Regions from separate parts of the Methylobacterium sp. NPDC097929 genome, predicted to be linked through region 2. Evidence: predicted binding sites of a transcription regulator. Region 2 holds the regulator's gene; each other region holds the start of a gene.

Region 1 (7,092 bases), on a different contig from region 2:
GTCATTGGTTTTCGAGACTCTGATCCGAGATGTTGCGTCAGGCGACGACCACACGCTGCAGCGACAGGCCGACCCATACGGAACTTCGGAGCTGGCGCGGGACCTGTTTTGAACGGATATCGCGCTTGTGAAGCCGGGAGACGGAAACGCGACGAGGGCGATCTGCTTATCTCCGGTCGTCCGCGAAGGCGCAGACGCCGGATTGAGGTCCTCCTCCATGAAAACGCTTCTCCTGGCCGGTCTGGCCACCCTGATGCTGTCCCCGGCCATGGCACAAAGCGGCGGGGTTCCTCGCCAGCCCGGCACCGCCGGCGCGACCGTCGTGCGCGAACCCAACAGCACCGGCAACGATCGAGATGTTGTCATCTCGCGCGGCGGGACAGGCGCCGACACGATCGAGACGGACTCGGCCGCCGGCGGCAATGCCGGCCGTCCCGAGCAGGCCATCCCGAACAGCAGCGCTGGCGGGCGTTAAGCCCTGGCCGGTGCGGCACCGCCGGCTCCGACCGGCGGGCCGAACGCGGGCCTGCACGCACGTGCGTCGAGCAGCTCATGTTTTCTGAGCCTTCCGCGCTCCGTTCCCGGCGCCTTCGACGCTCGGTGCGATGCCGCGGCGGGTCATGTCTGATGCGGAAGGGCGAAGAGCGATCCGCGCCCCGTCCGCGGCGTCGCCACGCTTTGCGCTTCCCTAATGGGAGCTGAACGCACCGGTTCAGGATGGGTTGGCAGCTTCGGCCTAGGAAGGCCGCAGCCCCGGCGAAGGCCGGCGCCCGTCCCGTTCGGCAACGCCGGCCAATGCCCGTCCGGGTACGGCGCGCGTCTCGCGTCCCAGGCCGGCAAACGACTTCCAGGAAGATCGCACATGACCGACATGCAGACCATCACCGGCACCGTCTGGGCCGTCTTCGGCCACCGCTTCGCCCTCTCGGGCCAGGACGGACGATACCTTGCCGATTTGGGGCCGAAGGGCTCCGAGACCATCAAGATCGCCCAGGGCGACACGGTCACCATCAAGGGCGAGCGGAAGCCGTCGGAGATCAAGGTGTCCGCCATCACCCTTGCGAACGGCACGACGTGCGACGTCGCGTGGCCGAAGAAGCCCCATGAGGACGATGGCCGGCACGGACCGGCGGATCCGGCCTCCGCTCTCGCCGCGGTCGAGGCTCAGGGCTATGCCGTCGAAGGAAGGCCCGAGCGCAAGCCGAAGCATTTCGAGATCGTCGGCGTTAAGGACGGGGTCCGTCATGCGATCCACGTCGAACTCGACGGCAAGGTTCGGCACACCAAGCCTATCGCCGCCTAGGCGAAATCGTTCCAGCGTGACCGCATGCGGTCCCGCCGGGCGTCGACCTGCCGGACACGGGCCCGACTGGCTGAGCCGATCGGCCCGGCACCCCTGTCGGATGAGCCCATCACGTTCCCTCGATGACGGCAAGAATGTCGCACCATGGCGGAGCCGACGGGATCGCCGGTCGTTGCATGGCCGAACAGCATTCAGAGGATCATCGTCGGCGATGCCGAAGCTTCCCCAATGGCTGTTCGGCCGCGCCGCCCTGGCCGTCGGCGCCATCGCCATCATTCTCGGTGCCGGCGCGCTCGCGATCTACCTTGCGCAGGCCACCACGCTCGTGATCGCGGTCGCTCCGCGCGACGGCACCGAGCCGGCGCTGATCAAGGCCTATGCCGATGCCCTCGACTCCGGCGGTGAGAACGTCCGCCTCAAGATCCTGTCGTTCGACGACGTCAGGGAAAGTGCCGCCGCTCTTCAGGATGGGCGCGCCGACCTTGCCGTCGTTCGGCCGGACGTCGATCTGCCGGCCAACGGTCTCACCCTCGCGATCCTGCGGGACCAGGCCATGGTCATCGTCTCGCCGGAGACGACGGGCATCGACGATTTCCCAAAGCTCGGCGGTCGGCGACTTGGCATTGCCGCGCACAAGGATGCCGACTTCTCCCTCCTGAAGAACATCCTCGGCTACTACGGCTTGACCTTGGAGACGGACGCACCCGGTGCCAAAGTCCCGGCCAAGGCGGTGCTGCTGGTGCCGGTCGACGCCGCCCAGGTCGGCCCCGCAATCCAGGCCAGGAAGATCGACGCCTTCGTCAGCATCATCGCCCCGTCCGCCCCGAAGGCCCTGGCCCTCGTCGAGGCGGTCAAGGGCGTCAGCAAGGGCGGCAAGGTCAACTTCGTCGGGGTGCCCGACGACGGCGCCGTGATTGAGCGCTTCCCGCGCCTTCAGGCCGTGACGATTCCCGGAGGGTTGTTCGGCGGGCATCCCAAACTGCCGGACGACGACGTCAAGACAGTGGGTGCCTCCTACCGGTTGATGGCCCGCTCGTCTCTGAGCCGGGTGGTCGCCGCGGACGTCACCCAGCACCTGTTCGAGATGCGCACGGCCGCCGCGAAGACCAGCGACGCGGCCGAGTACGTGCTGGCGCCGGCCTACGACACCACCGCCGCTGCGACCAGCGCCCGCATCCCAATCCACCCCGGCGCCATCGACTACTACGAACGCGAGCAGCACAGCTTCGTCGACCGCTACGGCGACACCCTGTATCTGCTCGCGGCTCTGGCTGGCGGCCTAGCCTCCGCCGTCGCCTGGCTGCGCCAGAGGTTAGCCGGCGCCCGACGCGAGCGCATCGACGAGGTCACGGATCGATTGTTGGAGATCATCGAAGAGGCTCGGACCCTGCGTGAGCCGGAGGCAATCGAAGCCCTGAACATCGAGATCGACCGGCTCGCCACGGATGTCGTCCGTTATGCCCGCGAGCGCCAACCGGAGATGAAGACCATGGTGGCGGTCGGCATCGCCATCGAGACGGCCAAGGCAACGGTGGCAGACTGTCGGAATACCGCGTCCGGCGGAGAAAGTCCCGGCCCCAAGCCGATCCCGAGGCCCCGGCTCCATCTCGCGGGCGACGGCTTTGCCCCCTGAGGCCGAACGCCCGCGCTCGAGCCGCCCCCATCCGATGGGCAACGAAGCCCGGAACTGCACACCTGACCAAAAGCAATCTGACAGGACGATCCGCGAATGGGTGCGCTGACGCTGACCCCGAACCTCGTCACATGGGCAATCGCCGCCGTGGCCACCCTGGGGGTGATCACCCGTCCGTTTTCCTGGCCGGAGGCGATATGGGCGGTACTCGGGGCCGCGGCCCTCGTGGTGTTCGGCCTGATGCCGGCCGGGTCCGTGACGTCAGTTCGGACGTATCAACGGAGCGGGTCGGTCTGAAGCCATGATGCACTGTGCTCCAACTGACTCCCCCGGCAGCGAGCCTGAACCGTTTCTGCTCACCCTCCGCGGCTGCCATACGCCTGTCGCCGACCCGCGCTATGAGCGGCGCGCAATGCCCAGACCAATGACCCTCGAACTGCTCGAAACCCTACGCATCGTCGACGACGATGTGACGGAGGTCGTGAACGCTTACATGGCCGATCCAGAGCGCGGACCTGTGGTGATCGGCGAAGGCTATCGGATCGATCCCGCCCCGGCCGTCGCCGGGCATCCGTTTGCCAGCACGCTGATGCGCCAGCCCTGGGCGAGCGACGAACTCCGGCGGGCCGCGGTGCGGGCTGCGATCCTGATGGCCGAACCTGAACGAGCCTGACCCGTCGCCCTCACGTCGCTCCGCGAAAGAGCACCGGCCGTATCCGCAACCGATGAAACCGGGCTCGTCCGTCGAGCATCGAGGACGAAGGCGTGGGTATCGGAGCAGGAGTGCCATAGGCCTGTCGTGTCAGGGTCTTAGATCGCATGGGTATCCACATCCGCCCGATCCCACGCCGAGATCCCCATGGTCCGCCTATCACTCCTTCTCGTGCTCCTCGCGGCTGCGCCGGCGCAAGTTCTTGCTGCATCGGCACCTGAGCCGATGCAGGATGCCACTCAGAAGCCCGTCGCGACCCCGGATGTATCCGTCTCGTCCTTGATGCCGGGTAAGCCGGCACACGCGCCTTACCTCTCCCAGGCCCAGGCTCCCGACACGCTGGCGATCCTGCGCGCGCCGCCTCAAGGGCAGTCGGCAACCCTGGCGTCCGACAAGGCGACCTTCGTGTCCACCCGATCCTTGAAGGGAACGCCGCGCTGGGCCCTGGCCACCACCGACGTGACTGATAGCCCCTCCGCGATCCTCGACACCTTCGCCTGCATCATCGGTCAGCGCATCGAGCCGTCCCGCGTGCCCACCCTGGTGACCCTTCTCGAACGAACCCGTCTCGACGTCGCCCAGGCGACGCAGGGGCCCAAGCTGCATCATCGCCGCCTGCGACCCTTCGTTGGCAACGAGGCGGAGATCTGCGTGATGCGCACCGCCGACCTCGGCAACGCTTTCAGCTTTCCGTCGAGCCACGCGACGCAGGCCTGGACCTATGCGGCGATTATGGCGGCGCTCGTGCCCGAGAAGGCAACGCGCTTCTTCATCCGTGCCCGCTCCTATGGCGAGAGCCGCGTCGTCTGCGGCTTGCACTGGGCCAGTGATGTCGAGGCGGGGCGCACCGCCGCTGGTGCGGTCTTTGCGGCCCTGCAGGGTGACCCCGGCTTCCGAGCCGATCTGGAGAAGGCCAGGGCCGAGCTCGGCCAGCTCGTCTCATCCGGGGGATCCGCACCGGATCAAGGGATCTGCCTGCGCGAGAGTGAGGCCGCTCGCAAATTCGTTCTCTGAGACCGCTTTGAGATTGGGGCGGCCGGTAGAAGAAGCTTGCGCTTGGAATCCTTCTCCGGCCGCGGCGCCCGGCAATTGAGCGCGAAGCCCTGTAGCGCCGGTGTACGACGAAGACACGACGCGAAGGGCGCAGGATGAATGAAAAACGGCGCAACCCCGAAAGGTGCGCCGCAGAGTGGGGTTCCGGGTCTCGGGAAGGAACCATGCCATCCAACTACACGATCTGGATTCCCTAAGGCGTTGTCGATCGGATACAATCCCCTGTTGGAGCGTGTCACGGAACCGTCATGCGCGGCGGCGATTGCATCGGATCTGGCGACGCTCGATCGAGACCCGAATGAGCCGGGCAGTGGGCGTTCGATGAACGGAGGACCGGCGACGGTCAAACTCAGAGAAGACCCGCTCCAAAGCGATGATCCGGTCACTCGGATGTGCGTAGGCCGCTTCGAGCTCGTCGAGCGCATCCGAGACCTTTGCGATCACGGTCGAGTCGGTGATCTGTGCGGCATCATTGACCTTCCGCAGACAGATGTCCGTCGGCTCCATGTTTTGGCTCCATTGCTGTCGCAGACGTGAGGCCATATGGCACGGGCGCTCCTTTGGAACCAAGGCGCTCGTCCAAGCTGAATGACGGAAAAGTCAGATCGTTCCCGTTGGCCCTCCCATGTTCATTACGGCGACGGGCTTGGGAAGGCCCGCCCGAAGCGCCGTTCAATCCGGACCGTTTCCTGTTGTTACAGCACGCAGTGCATCATTCTCCTCCTGCCGGAGTGCGAAGGCGGCTCGTTCCTGGAGCGTTTGCAAGACATGGCATCCACACTCTTTCAGGGTTCAGGATGCTGGAAAAACACGTGCTCAGCGCTGAATAGTTTGCTGGATCAGGTTCAGTATGACTCGCGATGCTTGAAAGCAGGTGACAGTTTACAATCGTGCGCCGCCATGACTGGTGGGTTCAGCAACGAAAAATCGGCGAAGATGGGAATCATGGCACTGCTACCTTGCCAAAAATCTCGAGATGGCTGTTCAAGTTCAAGAAATCGTCAAGAAAGAAAGATTCTCCGTCATAATGGGGCGAATTAGTGTTGGGAAAATGACCGAAGCTTAATAGGCTCGGGCTTAAATGGGGATCAACTTAACAGGTGCCCCCATGCTCGCGCTGTCCAACATCAAGATCCTGCCGAAGCTGGCGATGGTCATCGCTCTCATCGCCCTCATCGTCGGCGGCTGCGTCTGGTTTGCACAATCCCGCATGACCCAGATCGGCGACGCCTACTCGCAGTTCGTCCACCGCGACGCAAAGGCGGTCGCGTCTGCGCGCCGAACGAACCGGTTGATCTTCGAGCTCAACTACTGGGTCTATCGTGTCATCGCCGAGACCGAGGATGGCCAGATCAAAGCCGCCAACGACGGCTTCGAAGCCACGCTCCCCCACATGAAGAAGGCCCTCGCGGACCTGCGCGAGCAGGCCCCCGGCTTTGCCGAACGCATCGACAAGCAGACGGACCGCGTGAACACCTTTCTTCAGGAAGTAGCGGAGGCCCGCCGCCTTGGGACGACCAACCAGAACGCTGAGGCTCTGACACGGGTGCACCGATCGATCGACCCGACCTTCGCCGCCATGGTGGAGGAAGGCACGAAGCTTGGGAATGACATCAACACGGCGATGGAGAAGGGCTCGGACGAGCTGATCGGCCAGACCAACGCCACACGCCATAGCCTGATGCTGTTTAGTGCCCTCGGCATGCTGGCCGGCCTCGTGGCAGCCGCCCTTGTATCGATCATCGGCATCACCCGGCCCCTCGGGCGGTTGGTCGGCGTTTTGCAGCGGATGGCCCAGGGCGATATCAGCGCCGAGATCCGGGAAGCCGCGCGCGGCGACGAGGTCGGTGCCGTCGGGCGAGCGGTCGAGGGCATCAAGGCGATGGTGGCCCAGAAGGCCGCCGAGCAGGCCGAAATCAAGCGCATCGCCGACGCGGCCGCCGCCTCGGAGCGCAAGCGCACGATGGCGGAACTCGCCGACGGCTTCGAGCGCGCCGTGGGCGGCATCGTCGGCCTGGTCTCGTCCTCGGCGACGGAGCTGCAGGCGACGGCGCAGCAGATGACCGCGACGGCCCAGGAAACGGCCACCCAGTCGACGACCGTCGCGGCGGCCGCCGAAGAGGCGGCCTCGAACGTCGGCACAGTAGCGGTAGCCGCGGAGGAACTCGGCGCTTCGGTCCAGGAGATCGGTCGCCAGGTCCAGGGCTCGGCGGGGCTCGCCCAGGCTGCCGTGGGCGAGGCGGACCAGACCGGCCATCTCGTTCAGGCCCTGCGGACCACCTCGGCCCGCATCGGCGACATGGTCGGACTGGTCTCGAACATCGCCAGCCAGACAAACCTTCTGGCCCTCAACGCCACCATCGAGGCCGCCCGCGCTGGCGAAGCGGGCCG
Region 2 (7,092 bases):
CGGTGGTGAGATCCGGCACCGGCAGGGCGTCGCCGACCGGCTCGATGCTGCGCACGACGTAGGCGTGATGCGGCGCGCGGGCGAAGGCGGAGACTTCCTGCCGCCCGATGGTCAGGAAGACGCGCCGGGGCAGGGGGCCGAGGGCCTCGACGCTCGCAGGGACGGACGCGACCTCGATCCAGGCATCGCCCGCGCGGCGCTCCCAGGCCGGACGGCGGATCGCCAGCAGCGGCACGCGCCGTTGCGCGCAGGCGCTCGCGGCGTTGGCCGAGATGCGGGCGGCGAAGGGATGCGTCGCGTCGATCACCGCCGCGACGGCGTTCTCGGCGAGCCAGCGCGCCAGCCCGTCCGCCCCGCCGAACCCGCCGACCCGGGTCGGGACCGGTTCGGCGCGCGGCGCGGCGGTGCGGCCGGCGAGCGAGAGCGTCACGCGGAAGGCGGGCACGCCCGCGATCAGGGCGGCGAGCGCACTGGCCTCGGTGGTGCCCCCGAGTATGAGCACGCGCGTGGCTTCACCGAGATCGGTCGGACTCGGCTTGGGATGACGCGGGTGCGGCCCCTGGCCGGGGGTCTCGGACATTCGTACAACCTGTCTCGCCCGCAAAAACCCGGGAGCGGTCCGGGCAAGGTTCTGCGACGTGAGACCCTTCTGCCGCGATTGCCTGACGATGCAAGCCGAGGCCGCCCTGCGCTGCCGCGGATGCGGCTCGCCGCGGCTGCTCGCCCATCCGGCCCGGGACGGCCTGAGCATCGCCCACGTCGATTGCGACGCCTTCTACGCGGCCATCGAGAAGCGCGACGAGCCGTCCCTGCACGACCGGCCCCTCATCATCGGCGGGGGCAAGCGCGGCGTGGTCTCGACCGCCTGCTACCTCGCCCGGATCTCCGGCGTGCGCTCGGCCATGCCGATGTTCGAGGCGCTCCAGCGCTGCCCCGACGCCACCGTGCTGCGGCCGGACATGGAGAAGTACGCCCGCGTCGGGCGCGAGGTGCGGGCGATGATGCTGGCGCTCACGCCGCTGGTCGAGCCCGTCTCCATCGACGAGGCCTTCCTCGACCTCTCCGGCACCGAGCGTCTTCACGGCTCCAGCCCGGCCCTGACGCTCGCCCGCTTCGCCGCGCGGGTCGAGGCCGAGATCGGCATCACCGTCTCGGTCGGTCTCTCCGCCAACAAGTTCCTGGCCAAGATCGCCTCCGACCTCGACAAGCCCCGCGGCTTCTCGATCATCGCGGGCGAGGATGCCGCCGCCTTCCTGGCCCACAAGCCGGTCGGCATCCTGCCCGGTATCGGCGAGAGCGCCCGCAACCGTCTGGCCGGCCTCAACATCCACCGTGTCGGGGACGTCGCGCGGGTCGATCCGGCGCGGCTGCAGGCGGCACTCGGCCGGGACGCCCTGCGCCTGCTGGCGCTGGCCGGGGGGCGGGACGGGCGGCCGGTGCGCCCGACCCGCGAGGCCAAGAGCGTGTCGGCCGAGACGACCTTCGCCACCGATCTCGCCCGGTTCGAGGATCTGCGCCCGATCCTGTGGCGCCTCTGCGAGAAGGTCTCGGCGCGGCTGAAGCGGGCGGAGCTCGCCGCCGGCAACGTCACCCTGAAGCTGAAGGATGCGCGCTTCCGTCTGCGAACCCGCACCCGCGGCGGCCTCAAGCCCACCCAGCTCGCCGACCGGCTGTTCCACGAGGGCGAGCCGATGCTGCGGGCGGCCTGCGACGGGACGCCGTTCCGCCTCATCGGCATCGGCGGCGGCGACCTCTGCGGCGCGATCCACGCCGACCGGGGCGATCTGGCCGACCAAGGCATCGAGCGCATCGCCAAGCGCGAGGCCGCCCTGGACCGGGTGCGGGAAAAGTTCGGCAGCGCCGCGATCCAGCGCGGCCTCGCCTTCGGCGGCGAGCCGGAGCGGCGCCGGACCTGAGGCCGCCTACTTCCGGCAGGCCTCCGCCTTCGGATCGGCCTTGGCCAGATCGAGCCGGGACATCGTGCCGTCGATGGCGAAATCCCCGTAATCGAGGTGAAGCCGACCGCTGACGCCGTCCTCGTAGAGATCGAAGGTCAGGGTGTAGATCGGCGTGCGCTCGCCCTGGCCGGCGGTGAAGTAGCTCAGCGTCACCGGCCAGCGGCGCATGGCGGCGTGGTCGCCCTCGCGCAGCGGCTTGTCGCGCTCGGTCTCGGCGGCGGGCGCCGCGCTCGGGCGACCGATCACGGCCAGCGTGTCGTAGACCTTGCGGCCGTCGTCCGAGCCGTCGAACACCCTGGCGGAGACCGTGGTCTCCCCCGCCTTCGCCGCCTTGATCAGGCGGATCATGTGGTGGACCGGGAACAGCACCGGCGCCTCGGCCTGGAACTGGTCGCGCTTGGGCTCCTTGAGCTTCACCTTGAGCGCGTCGGATGCGGCCTCCGCCGTACCGTCCACGGACGGCGACGGCTTGTTGTTGAGGATGGTCGTGGTGCGGAAGCGGAAGCTCGTCCCGTCGCCATCCTCGAAGGTGGAGCTGCGCAGGTCCGAGGTGCGGTCGCCGGATTCGCCGGAATCGAGCAGCGTGACCTGCCGCGTCTGCATGGTGTAGCCGCGGCAGGCATCGCCCGAGAAGTCGATGACGATGCGCCCGCGCACGCCCTCGACCGCCCGCGTGCCGGTGGAGCGGGCGAGCGAGAGGTCGTAGACCGCGCGGTGCGGCGCGAGCCGGATCGCCGCCTCCTCCGGAACGGGAGCGGCCGGCCCCGCCGCGAGCGCGGAACCGGGCAGGGCGGCGAGGACGATCAGGGCCGGCGCGAGGCGCAGTCGCATGCGATCTCCCAAATGCGCTGTCGAAAACAGGTTATCCCCAGCCCGAGGACCGGCGACGATCGTCCGTCACATAATCAATCCGGCGGTCCGGACAATCTTTTTCGGCCCATTCCGAAACAGGGCCGTGGCCGTCCGCTCCGGGCCGGGGGTCGCCCGCGGGGTCGGTGCCGGGAGGTTCGGACAGCTCGGCTCACGCGAGAAAAGTGTAATTTTACGCAACGCTTTAACGGCCTGTCGCCGAGCCTGACATCGGCGCTGCGACAGGGCTCGGTTTCCCGCGGGCCGAGTCTCCGAATGCTGGTGGAAACCGGGTCGCGGCCCGCACCGACCCTTGCTCCGCGGCCGAGCTGTCCTGTAGTCTCCACACCGTCGCCAGCGCAGGGTTTGGCGTCTGTTAACCGACATGTGCAGGGCCGCTCCGCCGGCCCTGGGTTGCGTGTTTCGCCGGGCGCGGCGGCGGCTCTTCGACCGCCTCGTCGCGCTGCCTGTCGGTGCGATTTCAAGGACGGTGCGACGTGGAGGGGACAATGACGGAAGCGGTCCCGAGCTGGACGGACGAGCGCGTCGAGCTGCTGCGTCGTCTCTGGGACGATGGCTTGAGCGCCAGCCAGATCGCCCTCCAGATCGGCGGCGTCTCGCGCAACGCGGTCATCGGCAAGGTGCATCGCCTCGGCTTGGCCGGGCGCGTCAAGCCGATTGGGCCTGCCCCCGCGCAGGGCCGCCGCAAGGACGGTCCGGAAGTGGAGGCCGAGCTGGAGGCCGTGGCCGTGGTCGAGGAGCCGACCCTGCCGGAGCCGCCGGCCATCATCGCGCACCGGCCGGCCCCCAACTTCCCCCTGCCGCCGACCCCCGCCCCGGAGCCGGTGGCGCTCGCGGTGTCGCAGCGCGTCACCATCATGGACCTGCGCGATTCCATGTGCCGCTGGCCGATGGGCGATCCGACCTCGCCGGACTTCCGCTTCTGCGGCGGCCGGGCGATCACGGGCCTGCCCTACTGCACCCAGCACGCCCAGGTGGCCTACCAGCCGGCCGCCGAGCGCAAGCGCGATCGCCGGGTGGCCGGCTTCCGCTGATTTTTTTGAAAGATGTCGCACGGCGCCTCGGCTGCCGTGCGGGTCAGCCGGGCCGGCCTCCGCTTCCCTCCGCGGAGACGGTTGAGGCGGTGTGAGCGCTGATCCCGCGGCGTGAACGGCTATGGGCCGTGATGACGACGCGTTGGGCAGAGAGAAACTGCTCTGATCGCGGCGCGCCCGGCAAAGACTGATCTCGTCTCCGGTCCATCGCCTCGGCCTTCGCGCCTCTCCGTCATCGCGAGGCGGAGCCGAAGCGACCCAGAGCGCGACCTGTCCGGAAGGGACGGAGCCCTGGATTGCTTTCGCTGAGTCTCGCAAGGACGAGGGAAGACACCGGGGCGATCGACCAGACTTCGTCTCACTCCGCCCCGGCGAACATCTCGTCGAAGGAGTAGCCGGAGCCGCGCACGGTGCGGATCGGGTCGCTCTGGCGCGGGCGGTTGATCGCCTTGCGCAGGCGGCCGACATGCACGTCGACGGTGCGCTCGTCGATGTAGACGTCGTGTCCCCAGACGCCGTCGAGGAGCTGTTCCCGGGAAAAGACCCGGCCGGGGCTCTGCATCAGATATTCGAGCAGCTTGAACTCGGTCGGCCCGAGATGGATCTCGCGGCCCTGGCGACGGATGCGGTGGCTGACCCGGTCGAGCTCGATGTCGCCGGCCACGAGCAGGTCGGCGACATGGGCGGGCTTGGCCCGGCGCAGCAGGGCGCGGACCCGGGCGAGCAGCTCCGGCACGGAGAACGGCTTCACCACGTAATCGTCGGCCCCCGTCGAAAGGCCGCGCACCCGGTCCGTCTCCTCGCCGCGCGCGGTCAGCATGATGACGGGCAGCCGCTCGGTCTCGCGCCGCGCCCGGATGCGCCGGCACAGCTCGATCCCGGAGAGCCCCGGCACCATCCAGTCGAGCAAAACGAGGTCGGGCGTGGTCTCGTGCAGGCGAAGGTCCGCCTCGTCGCCGCGCACCGCCACGTCGACCACGAAGCCTTCCGCTTCGAGATTGTAGCGCAGCAGCGTCGTGAGCGATTCCTCGTCCTCGACGATCAGGATGCGCGCACTCGTCATCACCCGTCTTCCCATCCGTCACGCCCGGCCGGTCGCTCCGGACCGCGGGCGGCGTGTCTCGCGTCGCGCTTCCCGGAGGAAGCCGCAGGCCTCAGGCCGTCGGCGTCACCGTCGCGTAGTTCGAGGCGTCGTTCTTGGGCCGCTCGCCGGCCGGGTTCTCGCCGGTGACGAGGTATTCGATCGTCTCGGCGACGTTGGTGGTGTGGTCGCCGATCCGCTCGACGTTCTTGGCGCAGAACAGCAGGTGCGTACAGAAGGAGATGTTGCGCGGATCCTCCATCATGTAGGTCAGGAGTTCGCGGAACAACGAATTGTAGAGCGCATCGATCGCGCTGTCGCGCTCCCACACCTCGTGGGCGGCGGCGACATCACGGCTGGCATAGGCGTCGAGAACATCCTTGAGCTGCTCCTGCACGAGGTCGCTCATGTGCTGCACGCCGAGGACGATCTTCTGCGGCTGGGCCTGATCGCTGATCGCCACGACGCGCTTGGCGATGTTCTTGGCCAGGTCCCCGATCCGCTCCAGATCGCCGGAGACGCGAATGCCGGAGATCGTCTCGCGCAGGTCGATGGCGAGGGGCTGACGCCGGGCGATGAGCAGCACCGAGCGCTCCTCGATCTCCCGCTGGAGCACGTCGAGGCGCTTGTCGGCGACGATCACCGCCTGGGCCAGGGTCGTATCCCGGCGCACCAGCGCGTCGGTGGCATCCGTCATCATCTTCTCGGCCACCCCACCCATCTCGGCGATCGAGCGGCGCAGGTTCTCGAGGTCTTTGTCGTAGGAGGAGACGATATGCTCGGACATCTCTCGAATTCCCCGCTCGGACGGTCGCGGCCGTCACCTTAGTCGGATGCTGGGACGGCCGGTTCGCGTCGCCCGCGGTCGCCCCGCTGCGCCCGCATCCAAGAGCGGGCGTCGAGCGGGCGCTGCGCGAGGGCGACCCTTAGCCGAAGCGGCCGGTGATGTAGTCCTGGGTCTGGCGCTTGGCCGGGTTCATGAAGATCTTCGAGGTCGCGTCGAACTCGATCAGCTCACCCAGATACATGAAGGCGGTGAACTGCGAGATGCGGGCGGCCTGCTGCATGTTGTGGGTCACGATGACGATCGTGAACTCCGCGCGCAGCTGCTCGATCAGCTCCTCGATACGGCCCGTCGAGATCGGGTCGAGGGCCGAAGTCGGCTCGTCGAACAGGATCACCTCGGGACGCTGGGCCACGGTGCGGGCGATGCAGAGGCGCTGCTGCTGGCCGCCGGAGAGGCCGGTGCCGGACTGCTTGAGCTTGTCCTTCACCTCGTCCCAGAGCGCCGCCTTGCGCAGGCTCTCCTCCACGCGCGCGTCCAGCTCGGCCTTCGGCAGCTTCTCGTAGAGGCGCAGGCCGAAGGCGACGTTGTCGTAGATCGACATCGGGAAGGGCGTCGGCTTCTGGAACACCATGCCGACCCGCGAGCGCAGCTCATTGAGATCGACCTTGGCGTCGAGCACGTTCTGCCCGTCGAGCAGGATCTCGCCCTCGGCACGCTGCTCCGGGTAGAGGCTGTAGATGCGGTTGAAGGTGCGCAGCAGCGTCGACTTTCCGCAGCCGGACGGACCGATCAGCGCCGTGACCTGCCGGTCGCGGAAATCGAGGTTGATGTCCTTCAGACCGTGGAAGCTGCCGTAGTAGAAGTTCAGGTCCTTGACGGCGATGCGCACGGGCGCCTTGACGTCGGCCGGGCTGCGGCCCTCGAACTGGCTGCGGATCGCGGGGGAGGCGCTCATCGGATGGTCTCGCAGGTAGGAGGATTGTCCGGGGGGCGGTCTCAGCGCGCCCGCTGGTCCTTGATGACGAAGCGGGCCACCACCGACAGGGCGAGGATGGTCACGGTGATGAGGAGCGCGCCCGACCACGCGAGGCTCTGCCAGTTCGGGTAGGGCGAGAGGGCGAACTGGTAGATCATCACCGGCAGGTTCGGCACGCCGCCGAGCAGGTTGGCGTTGAACCAGCTGTTGTTGTTGAGCGCCGTGAAGAGCAGCGGCGCGGTCTCGCCGGCGATGCGGGCCAGCGCCAGGATGATGCCGGTGACGATGCCCGCGCTCGCCGCCCGCCAGGTGACGGCGCGGATGACGAGGGAGCGGGGTGCGCCGAGCGCAGCCCCCGCCTCGCGCATCGGGCCGGGCACGAGGCG
Region 3 (7,092 bases), on a different contig from region 2:
GGTCGATCTGCTTTCGAGGTGTGTCTGCTTCCGGATCAATGACCACGGTCCGATACCCACCCCGAGCCGAAGTTACCCGACAGTTGACGAACGACCGCTCTGGAGAAGCGCCAATGACGGTCTGGGTGGCCGGGTTGGGTCGGTAGCGGTCCCCTCGGCTATGTCCGCTTTGATGCATCCGCTCCCTGGAAGCGGACGGGCTAGAAACCACCCGATCCGGACGCGGGGCGTCTTCCACCAAGCTGCCGCGAAGCGGACCTTCCGAGGGTCGGCAAGGGGTCGGCAGCGGAAGGGCCGCTGAGGGTGGAAAGCGGAGGCTAGGCGGCTCCATATTGGAAGTTGTGCGAATGGATGAGCGGCAAATCGCTCCTTAGGGAGGTGCCTGATATGGTCAGAGAGTTCGATTGGTAAGCAGTGAGTTGGGGACATATGATCTGGATTTATATTGGAATATCTGGAGTTTTTATTTCAATAATACTTTCTGTCAAGGAATTTTTGATTGTAAATAGGTCGTTTAAAAGAAGGATTATCATAAAAAGTGAAAGTATTCACGCTTGGGTAGTTAGTGGAAACGCCCATATAAGCGTAGTTTCCGCATACAGAGCTTCGCTTGAGATGCTAAACTGCGCAGTAATGCTAGCTGCAGCCATCTCGTATGCTTACGAAGAGATGTATTTATCGATTTTTCTATTTTCTATCCTAATTGGAATTCAAGTTTACGTGATGTATATGGCATATAGCTACGGCAAAGCGACAAAGAATTTGCCGTAATGTGAATGGTTACATACACCCGCTTATGCGAACGGGGTACGTACCAGGGCAGTGCCAGCGCCCATTTTCCAACGTGACCGTTCCGTTGAGCAAGCCCTATTGCGGGAACTGATGCGGCAGGCGGGAATCGACGGCGGCCGGTTCGATACCATCCTGCGCGACCAAGCCCTCTACGACGGCGTGCAGGGCGTCTTCGCGCAGGCGACCTCGGCCCTGGGCGTCCACAGCACGCCGACCCTGTTCGTGAACGACGACCGACACGAGGGCGCGCTGACGGCGGACGCGCTCGGCGACATCATCGGGCGAGCCCTGGAACGGAGACCGGGCTGAAGCCTGCCTCCAGGGTGCGACCTCGGCATCAGGCACCGTCTGCGGCCATGGCCGTGTGGCGACCACGCGGCCACGGACATCCTCCTGCTCGATGGCGATGGGCTGGACCTGAAGCGCCAGGAAATCCCCCGGTCACGGGCCCCCGAAGTGCGGGCCGTCCGACCTCGCGTGGGACCCGAAGAAGCGCAGCATCTCGCGACTGGCATCGGGACCGACCGAATCGGTGTGGGAGCCGGACGGATGGCCGCCGGACCAGGCGTGGCCGCCACCGTGCAGGACCCATTGCTCCGACGACCAGGTCCCCTGCCGTTCGGTGAGGACAGTACGAGTATATTCCATCCCGCCGTCGGAACGTCCGTTGAAGATGGCCGTGACCAGATCCACAACGGGCAGGCATTGCGCGATGGCCTGATCGCCGTTGACCGGCGACACGGTCCTGTCGCGGTCGCCATGGAAGACGATGGTCGGCATCGGATGCGTCGCCCGCCGCGGCTGAAGAAGGGCGCCCCGGCGCATCGCCATGAGGGCCGCTGCCATCGACGTGGCGGAGCCGCAGGCTAATCCGGAATGAATACCGACCGCGGCATAGAGATCCGGGTAGGCCATCGCCAGGACGGCCGCGGCCGCACCGCCCGAGGACAGGCCAGCGACGTAGACCCTCGCGGGATCAACGTCGAAGTCCTGCATGACCTGACGCGTCAGCCCCGCGAGGATCGACGGCTCCCCCCGGTCCCGCCACTGGTCGCCGTCCCTGAACCAGTTCCAGCTCTTTCCCATGTTCGCCGACCTCGGCTGGTCCGGATAGGCGACGAGTAAGCCCTGTTCCTCGGCCAACTCGTCCATCCGGGTGCCGATGGCGAAATCGCGCGACGTCTGCGAGCAACCGTGCAGCATCACCACGAGCGGAAGCTGGACGCCCCCTCCCTGCCTCGACGGGACGAACAGGTCGTACGCCCTGCTGCCGGCTCGATTGCCGAACCGACGCTCCAGCGCATCGAGTCGCCCGATGGGCCGTCCCCGCGGTCGTGCCGGGCCGACGCCAAGGTATCCGGTCATCGCGATGCCTTCTCGTGCGGGGACGTAAGGGTTGGGCGCAAAGGGCTACGGCAGGGCGCCGATCAAGCCCTCGGCCTCGGTCATGGTGAGCTCGCAGGCACGCTTGTCGCCCCGCCGATCCTCTTCGCCCGCACGTCCGATGAGATCCCGTGCGAGCGCGACATGGTCCGCCGTGGAGACCATGTCCGGGTCGCTCGGGCCATCCAGGCGGACGACGGTCACGCCGCGGGGCGATCCGGTGCGGAGCGCGTGGCCCGCCCGCAGGCCAGCGACCTGGACGGCACCTGCGCTGTCGAGGCGGCGCTCGATGGTACCGATCTGCTCGGCGCAGGAGGAGGCCGCCGCCGGCAACGGCGCGAAGGCGAAACCCATGGTGGCGAGGGCTTGCACGATGCGCATCGGGAGACTCTCGGGAGATGGCAGCATCGCGGCTCCGCTCGACGAGCGCATGACCCTAGGCCGTCCCTCACGCAGCGATGCAAGGGTAGCGACCTATCAACCCCGGATGCGGGCCAATGTTGCATCGCGATATCCGAATAAGGGTTTGAGATCCCTCGGAGATTGTCACTTGTCCGTCATCGAGACGTTTTAATCCTCGGACAACCATACAAATTATAGAAAGCGACCATGTCCGACGCGATCCTGGCACCGACCGGCACGGTCGGACATGCAACCGCCGGCAAGCCGAAGCTCGACCACGGCATCCATCCCGGGGGCATCATCGCCTTCCTGCTCGTCCTCGTCGCCGGCCTCTGCTACGCCGTCTTCAGCCTGATCGCGGACATGAACGCCGTCCACCAGGAGCCCCTGGCGCTCGGCGCCTTCGCCCTCCTCGGCCTCGCGCTGCTGATCGCCCTGGGCTTCGAGTTCGTGAACGGTTTTCACGATACCGCCAACGCCGTGGCGACCGTGATCTACACCCACTCGATGCCGCCGCTGGTCGCAGTGATCTGGTCCGGGACCTTCAACTTCCTCGGCGTGCTGCTGTCCTCGGGCGCGGTAGCCTACGCCATCGTCACCCTTCTTCCCGTCGAGCTCATCCTGCAGGTCGGGTCGGGCGCCGGCTACGCGATGATCTTCTCCCTGCTCATCGCGGCCATCCTTTGGAACCTCGGGACCTGGGCGCTCGGCCTGCCGAACTCCTCCTCGCACGCCCTGATCGGGTCCGTGCTCGGCGTTGGCATCGCCAACCAGCTCATGGGCGGCCAGGACGGCACCTCCGGCGTCGACTGGAACCAGGCGCTCGGCGTGTTCAAGGCGCTCGCCTTCAGCCCGATCTGCGGCTTCGTCGCGGCTGCCCTACTGCTTCTCGCCCTCAAGTTCGCCGTGCGCCGCAAGGACCTGTACGAGGCGCCCAAGGGGGACGCGCCGCCCCCGCTCTGGATCCGCGGCGTCCTGATCCTGACCTGCACCCTGGTGTCGTTCTTCCACGGCGGCAACGACGGCCAGAAGGGCATGGGCCTGATCATGTTGATCCTCATCGGCGCCGCGCCGACCGCCTACGCCCTGAACCGCACCATGAACGCCGACGCAACACCGGCCTTCGTCCAGACCTCCGAGGCCGCCAGCAAGGTGTTCTCGAACTACGCCGGCGGGACGGCACGGCCCGACGCCGCCCAGGCCCGCAAGACGGTGGCCGACGCGCTCAAGACGAAGGAGCTCAACAAGCCGGAGGTTTTCGGTGCCCTGTCGGCCCTCTCGACCGACATCGCCGCCTCGGTGAAGGGCTACGGCTCGCTCCAGCAGGTCCCGGCGGGGGCGACCTCGAACGTGCGCAACGACATGTACCTCGCCTCCGACGCGATCCGGCTGCTGCCGAAGTCCGGCGCGCCCCTGACCGAAGGCGATGCCAAGACGCTGAAAGGGTACACCGAGCTCCTCAACGAAGGCACCCGCTACATCCCGGGCTGGGTGAAGGTCTGCGTCGCCCTGGCGCTCGGGCTCGGCACCATGGTCGGCTGGAAGCGCATCGTCGTCACGGTCGGCGAGAAGATCGGCAAGACTCACCTCACCTACGCCCAAGGCGCCTCGGCCGAGATCGTCGCGGCCGGCACCATCGGGCTGGCCGAGCTTTACGGCCTGCCGGTCTCGACCACGCACATCCTGTCGTCGGGCGTCGCCGGCACCATGGCGGCCAACGGCTCCGGCCTGCAGGTGTCGACCGTGCGCAACATGGCGCTGGCCTGGATCATGACGCTGCCGGCCGCCATCCTGATCGCCGGGACGTTGTTCTTCATCCTGCGCCACGTGTTCTGAACCGGATGGAGGCCGCCACCGCGTCCCCCCCTCGTCGTCTGTGCGACGAGGCGGCGCTTCCGGGTCTGCTCTGGGCGATGCGCTTCGACGAGAGCGGCTGCGGTCACCTCGTCGACCACGGGGAGGCACTGCCCGCCCCGGGGAGCTTCGGCGAGGCGTTCACCTGGCTGCACTTCAACCTGAACGACGCGCGCCTGCCGGCCGTGATCGAGGAAGGGCGCCTCGGCCCACCTCGCCTCGCAACCGCAGCCTTCGCCAGCGACCCGCACCAGCGCCTCGTTGTCGAGTCTGGCCATATCGGCGGCGTCGTGGCCGACCTCGTCCGGGGGACCGGCGAGAGCCCGAGGATCGACGCCGGCGGGCGCCTGCATTTCGTCATGGGCCCGCGTCTGCTCGCGAGCGGCCGGCGGCATCCCGTCCTCGGACCGGACCTGGCCCGTGACGCCGCCGTCGACGGTCGCGGCATCCTGGCGCCGATCCAGCTGCTCGACGTCATCGTCGAGTGGGTCGTGACCTCGATGGCCGAGACCGGCGCCCGCCTGGCCGACGAGCTCGACGAGATCGAGGACCACATCCTCGATGAGCGCGTACGCGGCGAGCGGCGGCGGCTCGGGCCGATCCGCCGGGACGCGGTCCGGCTGCACCGGCAGTTGCTCGGCCTGCGCGCGGTCTTCCATCGCCTTGAGAACGCCGGGGTGGACGAGGAGGTCCCGCATACGGCCATCGCCGCCGCCACGCGGATCGCGCAGAGGCTCGACGCGCTCGACCGGGACATGGTCCTGCTCGCCGACCGCAGCCGGCTGATGCAGGAGGAGCTGTCCTCCTATATCGCGCAGGCCTCGAACCAGCAGCTCTACATGCTGTCGGTGCTCACCGCGCTGTTCCTACCGCCGACGCTCGTGACCGGGCTGTTCGGGATGAACACCAAGGGCCTGCCGCTCGCGGAGAACGAAGCCGGCTCCACCGTGGCCATTGCCATCGCCTGCCTCTCGGCGGTCGTCGCCTATGCGCTGATCCGCGTCCTGGGCATCCGTCCGCCTCGGGATTGAGCAAGGTAGCGCGTCCGGCTCAGTAGCGGGTGATGGCGCGAAGGCCGAACACCAAGGCGTTGCGCACCCGGCTGCCGTCGGGATCGCGGGGGTTGGAGATCCCGCCCCCCGGATGGACGACGTACTGCACGGTCGGCTGCAGGGCGATGCCGGGGGCGAGCACCGCTTGGTACGTCGCCTCCAGCAAGAGCTCGGCGCTCCGGCGAGGGGTGGGTGCCGTGCCTTGGAGGGCGGCCATCGCATCGAGCCGCCGCGCCACGGGGGAGATGTGCGTGACGCCGACGCCGAACCCGAGGGTGTCGTCCGAGCGTCCGGAAAACAGGCCACGATAGGCGATGCCGCCGTCGAGGTAGAGGTCCACGAGGTTGCGGTCGCCGGGAGAGGCCGAGGCCCGCAGGAACACGCTGGCTCCGTCGTTGGGATCGTTCGGCTCCTGGTAGATCGTCTGGTCGATCACCCCGTAGATTCCTGAATCGCCAGAAACTCGTCGGCCGAGTCCGCCCACGGGGTCGGGCATGAGGGCATCGACGCGGCCGAACCGGTGCCAGCCCCCGAACGTCACGGTGCCGGGCAGGCCCGTGTCGCCGGGGCGAACGTTGTAGGCGTAGGAGACCTCGGCGATGGCGAGCGGCGGATCGGAGACTGGAAAGCGGGTGCCGTTCGGGTTGCGCCGCTGCGGATCGACCCCTGAGCGCGGATTGCCTCCGCCGGGCGTGCCGTCGATCAGGCTGGCCTGGAACGAGAGCTCCCGGGCCGGCACGTACTTCAGGCGGACGGTCGGCGCCGAGAGCGGGTAGGCCGGTCCCCCGTCGGTCATGTTTGCAGCGAAGATCGCCGGCCAGCCGAAGGTGCCGTTGGTGAAAAGGATGCTGGTCTGGCTGACCATGTATTCGGTGTCGGCGGAGAGTTGGCCGACGCGGAGTAAAAGGCGGTCGTCGAACAGGCTCTGTTCCAGCCAAAGTTCCGAGAGACGCGAGGCAGGCAGGGCCTCGATCTCGCTGATGGTCATGAGGTTACCGACGCGGGAGCGCGAGGTGCCGCTGCCCTGGACCTGGTAGACCGTGGCGTGGGCGCTCGCCCCCTTCCACCCGGCCAGGGTGTCGAGATCGACGTCGACGTCGAGGTCGAGCAGCGTCAGGCCCGTGGAGCCCCGACGCAGGCCGCCGCGCAGGTTGCGGTAGGTCTCCCCCACCGTGATCAGCCCGAAGGTGATCCCGTGGCGTTCCAGGAACGCGCGGTATCCGCCGGGGTCGCCCGCTGGTCCCAGCAGGGGTTGGAACGAGGTCGTCACCTCTGCCGCCCGGCCCGCCGAGAAGACCGGCTGGGCCACCGAGGTCTGCGGATCGCCGCCCGCGCCTGTCGGCGAGCCGATGGCGATGCCTTCGGCCGCGACCCTTGCGGCCGTGGCCTGCGCCTCGCGGTCCTCGGCCTGGGCCGCGACGAGGCTTGGCTGCGGCCATAGGGCGAGCGCGACGAGGGTGACGAGGATGGTGCGGGAAGGGGAACGCACCTCGGTCTCCGATCCAGGTGGGAGGCCGACGGTCAGGTCGGGACACCGTCGCGCACCACGACCTCGGCACCCAACCGGGCCCCCACCCCGCCGGCGGCCTTCAGACCGGCCTCCAGCGCT

What was found. The regulator PhoB, encoded in region 2, activates phosphate uptake and scavenging genes when phosphate is short. The targets are predictions, from matches to a motif close to TGTCATNNANCTGTCAT.
Region 1: the regulator PhoB is predicted to act here: its motif matches at 3,721-3,737, upstream of ACPCJR_RS23935 (acid phosphatase).
Region 3: the regulator PhoB is predicted to act here: its motif matches at 2,720-2,736, upstream of ACPCJR_RS24085 (inorganic phosphate transporter).

The regions. Positions count from the first base shown of each region.
Region 1 covers NZ_JBMVEP010000017.1:16,531-23,622, reverse strand. The annotation lists gene ACPCJR_RS23960 (hypothetical protein) at 218-475, shown strand; gene ACPCJR_RS23955 (hypothetical protein) at 863-1,303, shown strand; gene ACPCJR_RS23950 (TAXI family TRAP transporter solute-binding subunit) at 1,515-2,936, shown strand; partial or broken gene ACPCJR_RS23945 (arsenic transporter) at 3,033-3,182, shown strand; gene ACPCJR_RS23940 (hypothetical protein) at 3,361-3,609, shown strand; gene ACPCJR_RS23935 (acid phosphatase) at 3,796-4,662, shown strand; gene ACPCJR_RS23930 (hypothetical protein) at 4,948-5,208, opposite strand; gene ACPCJR_RS23925 (methyl-accepting chemotaxis protein) at 5,810-7,092, shown strand, end outside.
Region 2 covers NZ_JBMVEP010000002.1:214,775-221,866, forward strand. The annotation lists gene ACPCJR_RS09050 (cobalt-precorrin-6A reductase) at 1-580, opposite strand, end outside; gene ACPCJR_RS09055 (DNA polymerase IV) at 639-1,916, shown strand; gene ACPCJR_RS09060 (cell envelope integrity EipB family protein) at 1,923-2,789, opposite strand; gene ACPCJR_RS09065 (GcrA family cell cycle regulator) at 3,317-3,862, shown strand; gene phoB (phosphate regulon transcriptional regulator PhoB) at 4,221-4,925, opposite strand; gene phoU (phosphate signaling complex protein PhoU) at 5,017-5,730, opposite strand; gene pstB (phosphate ABC transporter ATP-binding protein PstB) at 5,870-6,685, opposite strand; gene pstA (phosphate ABC transporter permease PstA) at 6,727-7,092, opposite strand, start outside.
Region 3 covers NZ_JBMVEP010000017.1:47,975-55,066, forward strand. The annotation lists gene ACPCJR_RS24070 (DsbA family protein) at 823-1,101, shown strand; gene ACPCJR_RS24075 (alpha/beta hydrolase family esterase) at 1,234-2,157, opposite strand; gene ACPCJR_RS24080 (hypothetical protein) at 2,203-2,556, opposite strand; gene ACPCJR_RS24085 (inorganic phosphate transporter) at 2,785-4,413, shown strand; gene ACPCJR_RS24090 (transporter) at 4,419-5,462, shown strand; gene ACPCJR_RS24095 (carbohydrate porin) at 5,482-6,972, opposite strand; gene ACPCJR_RS24100 (hypothetical protein) at 7,005-7,092, opposite strand, start outside.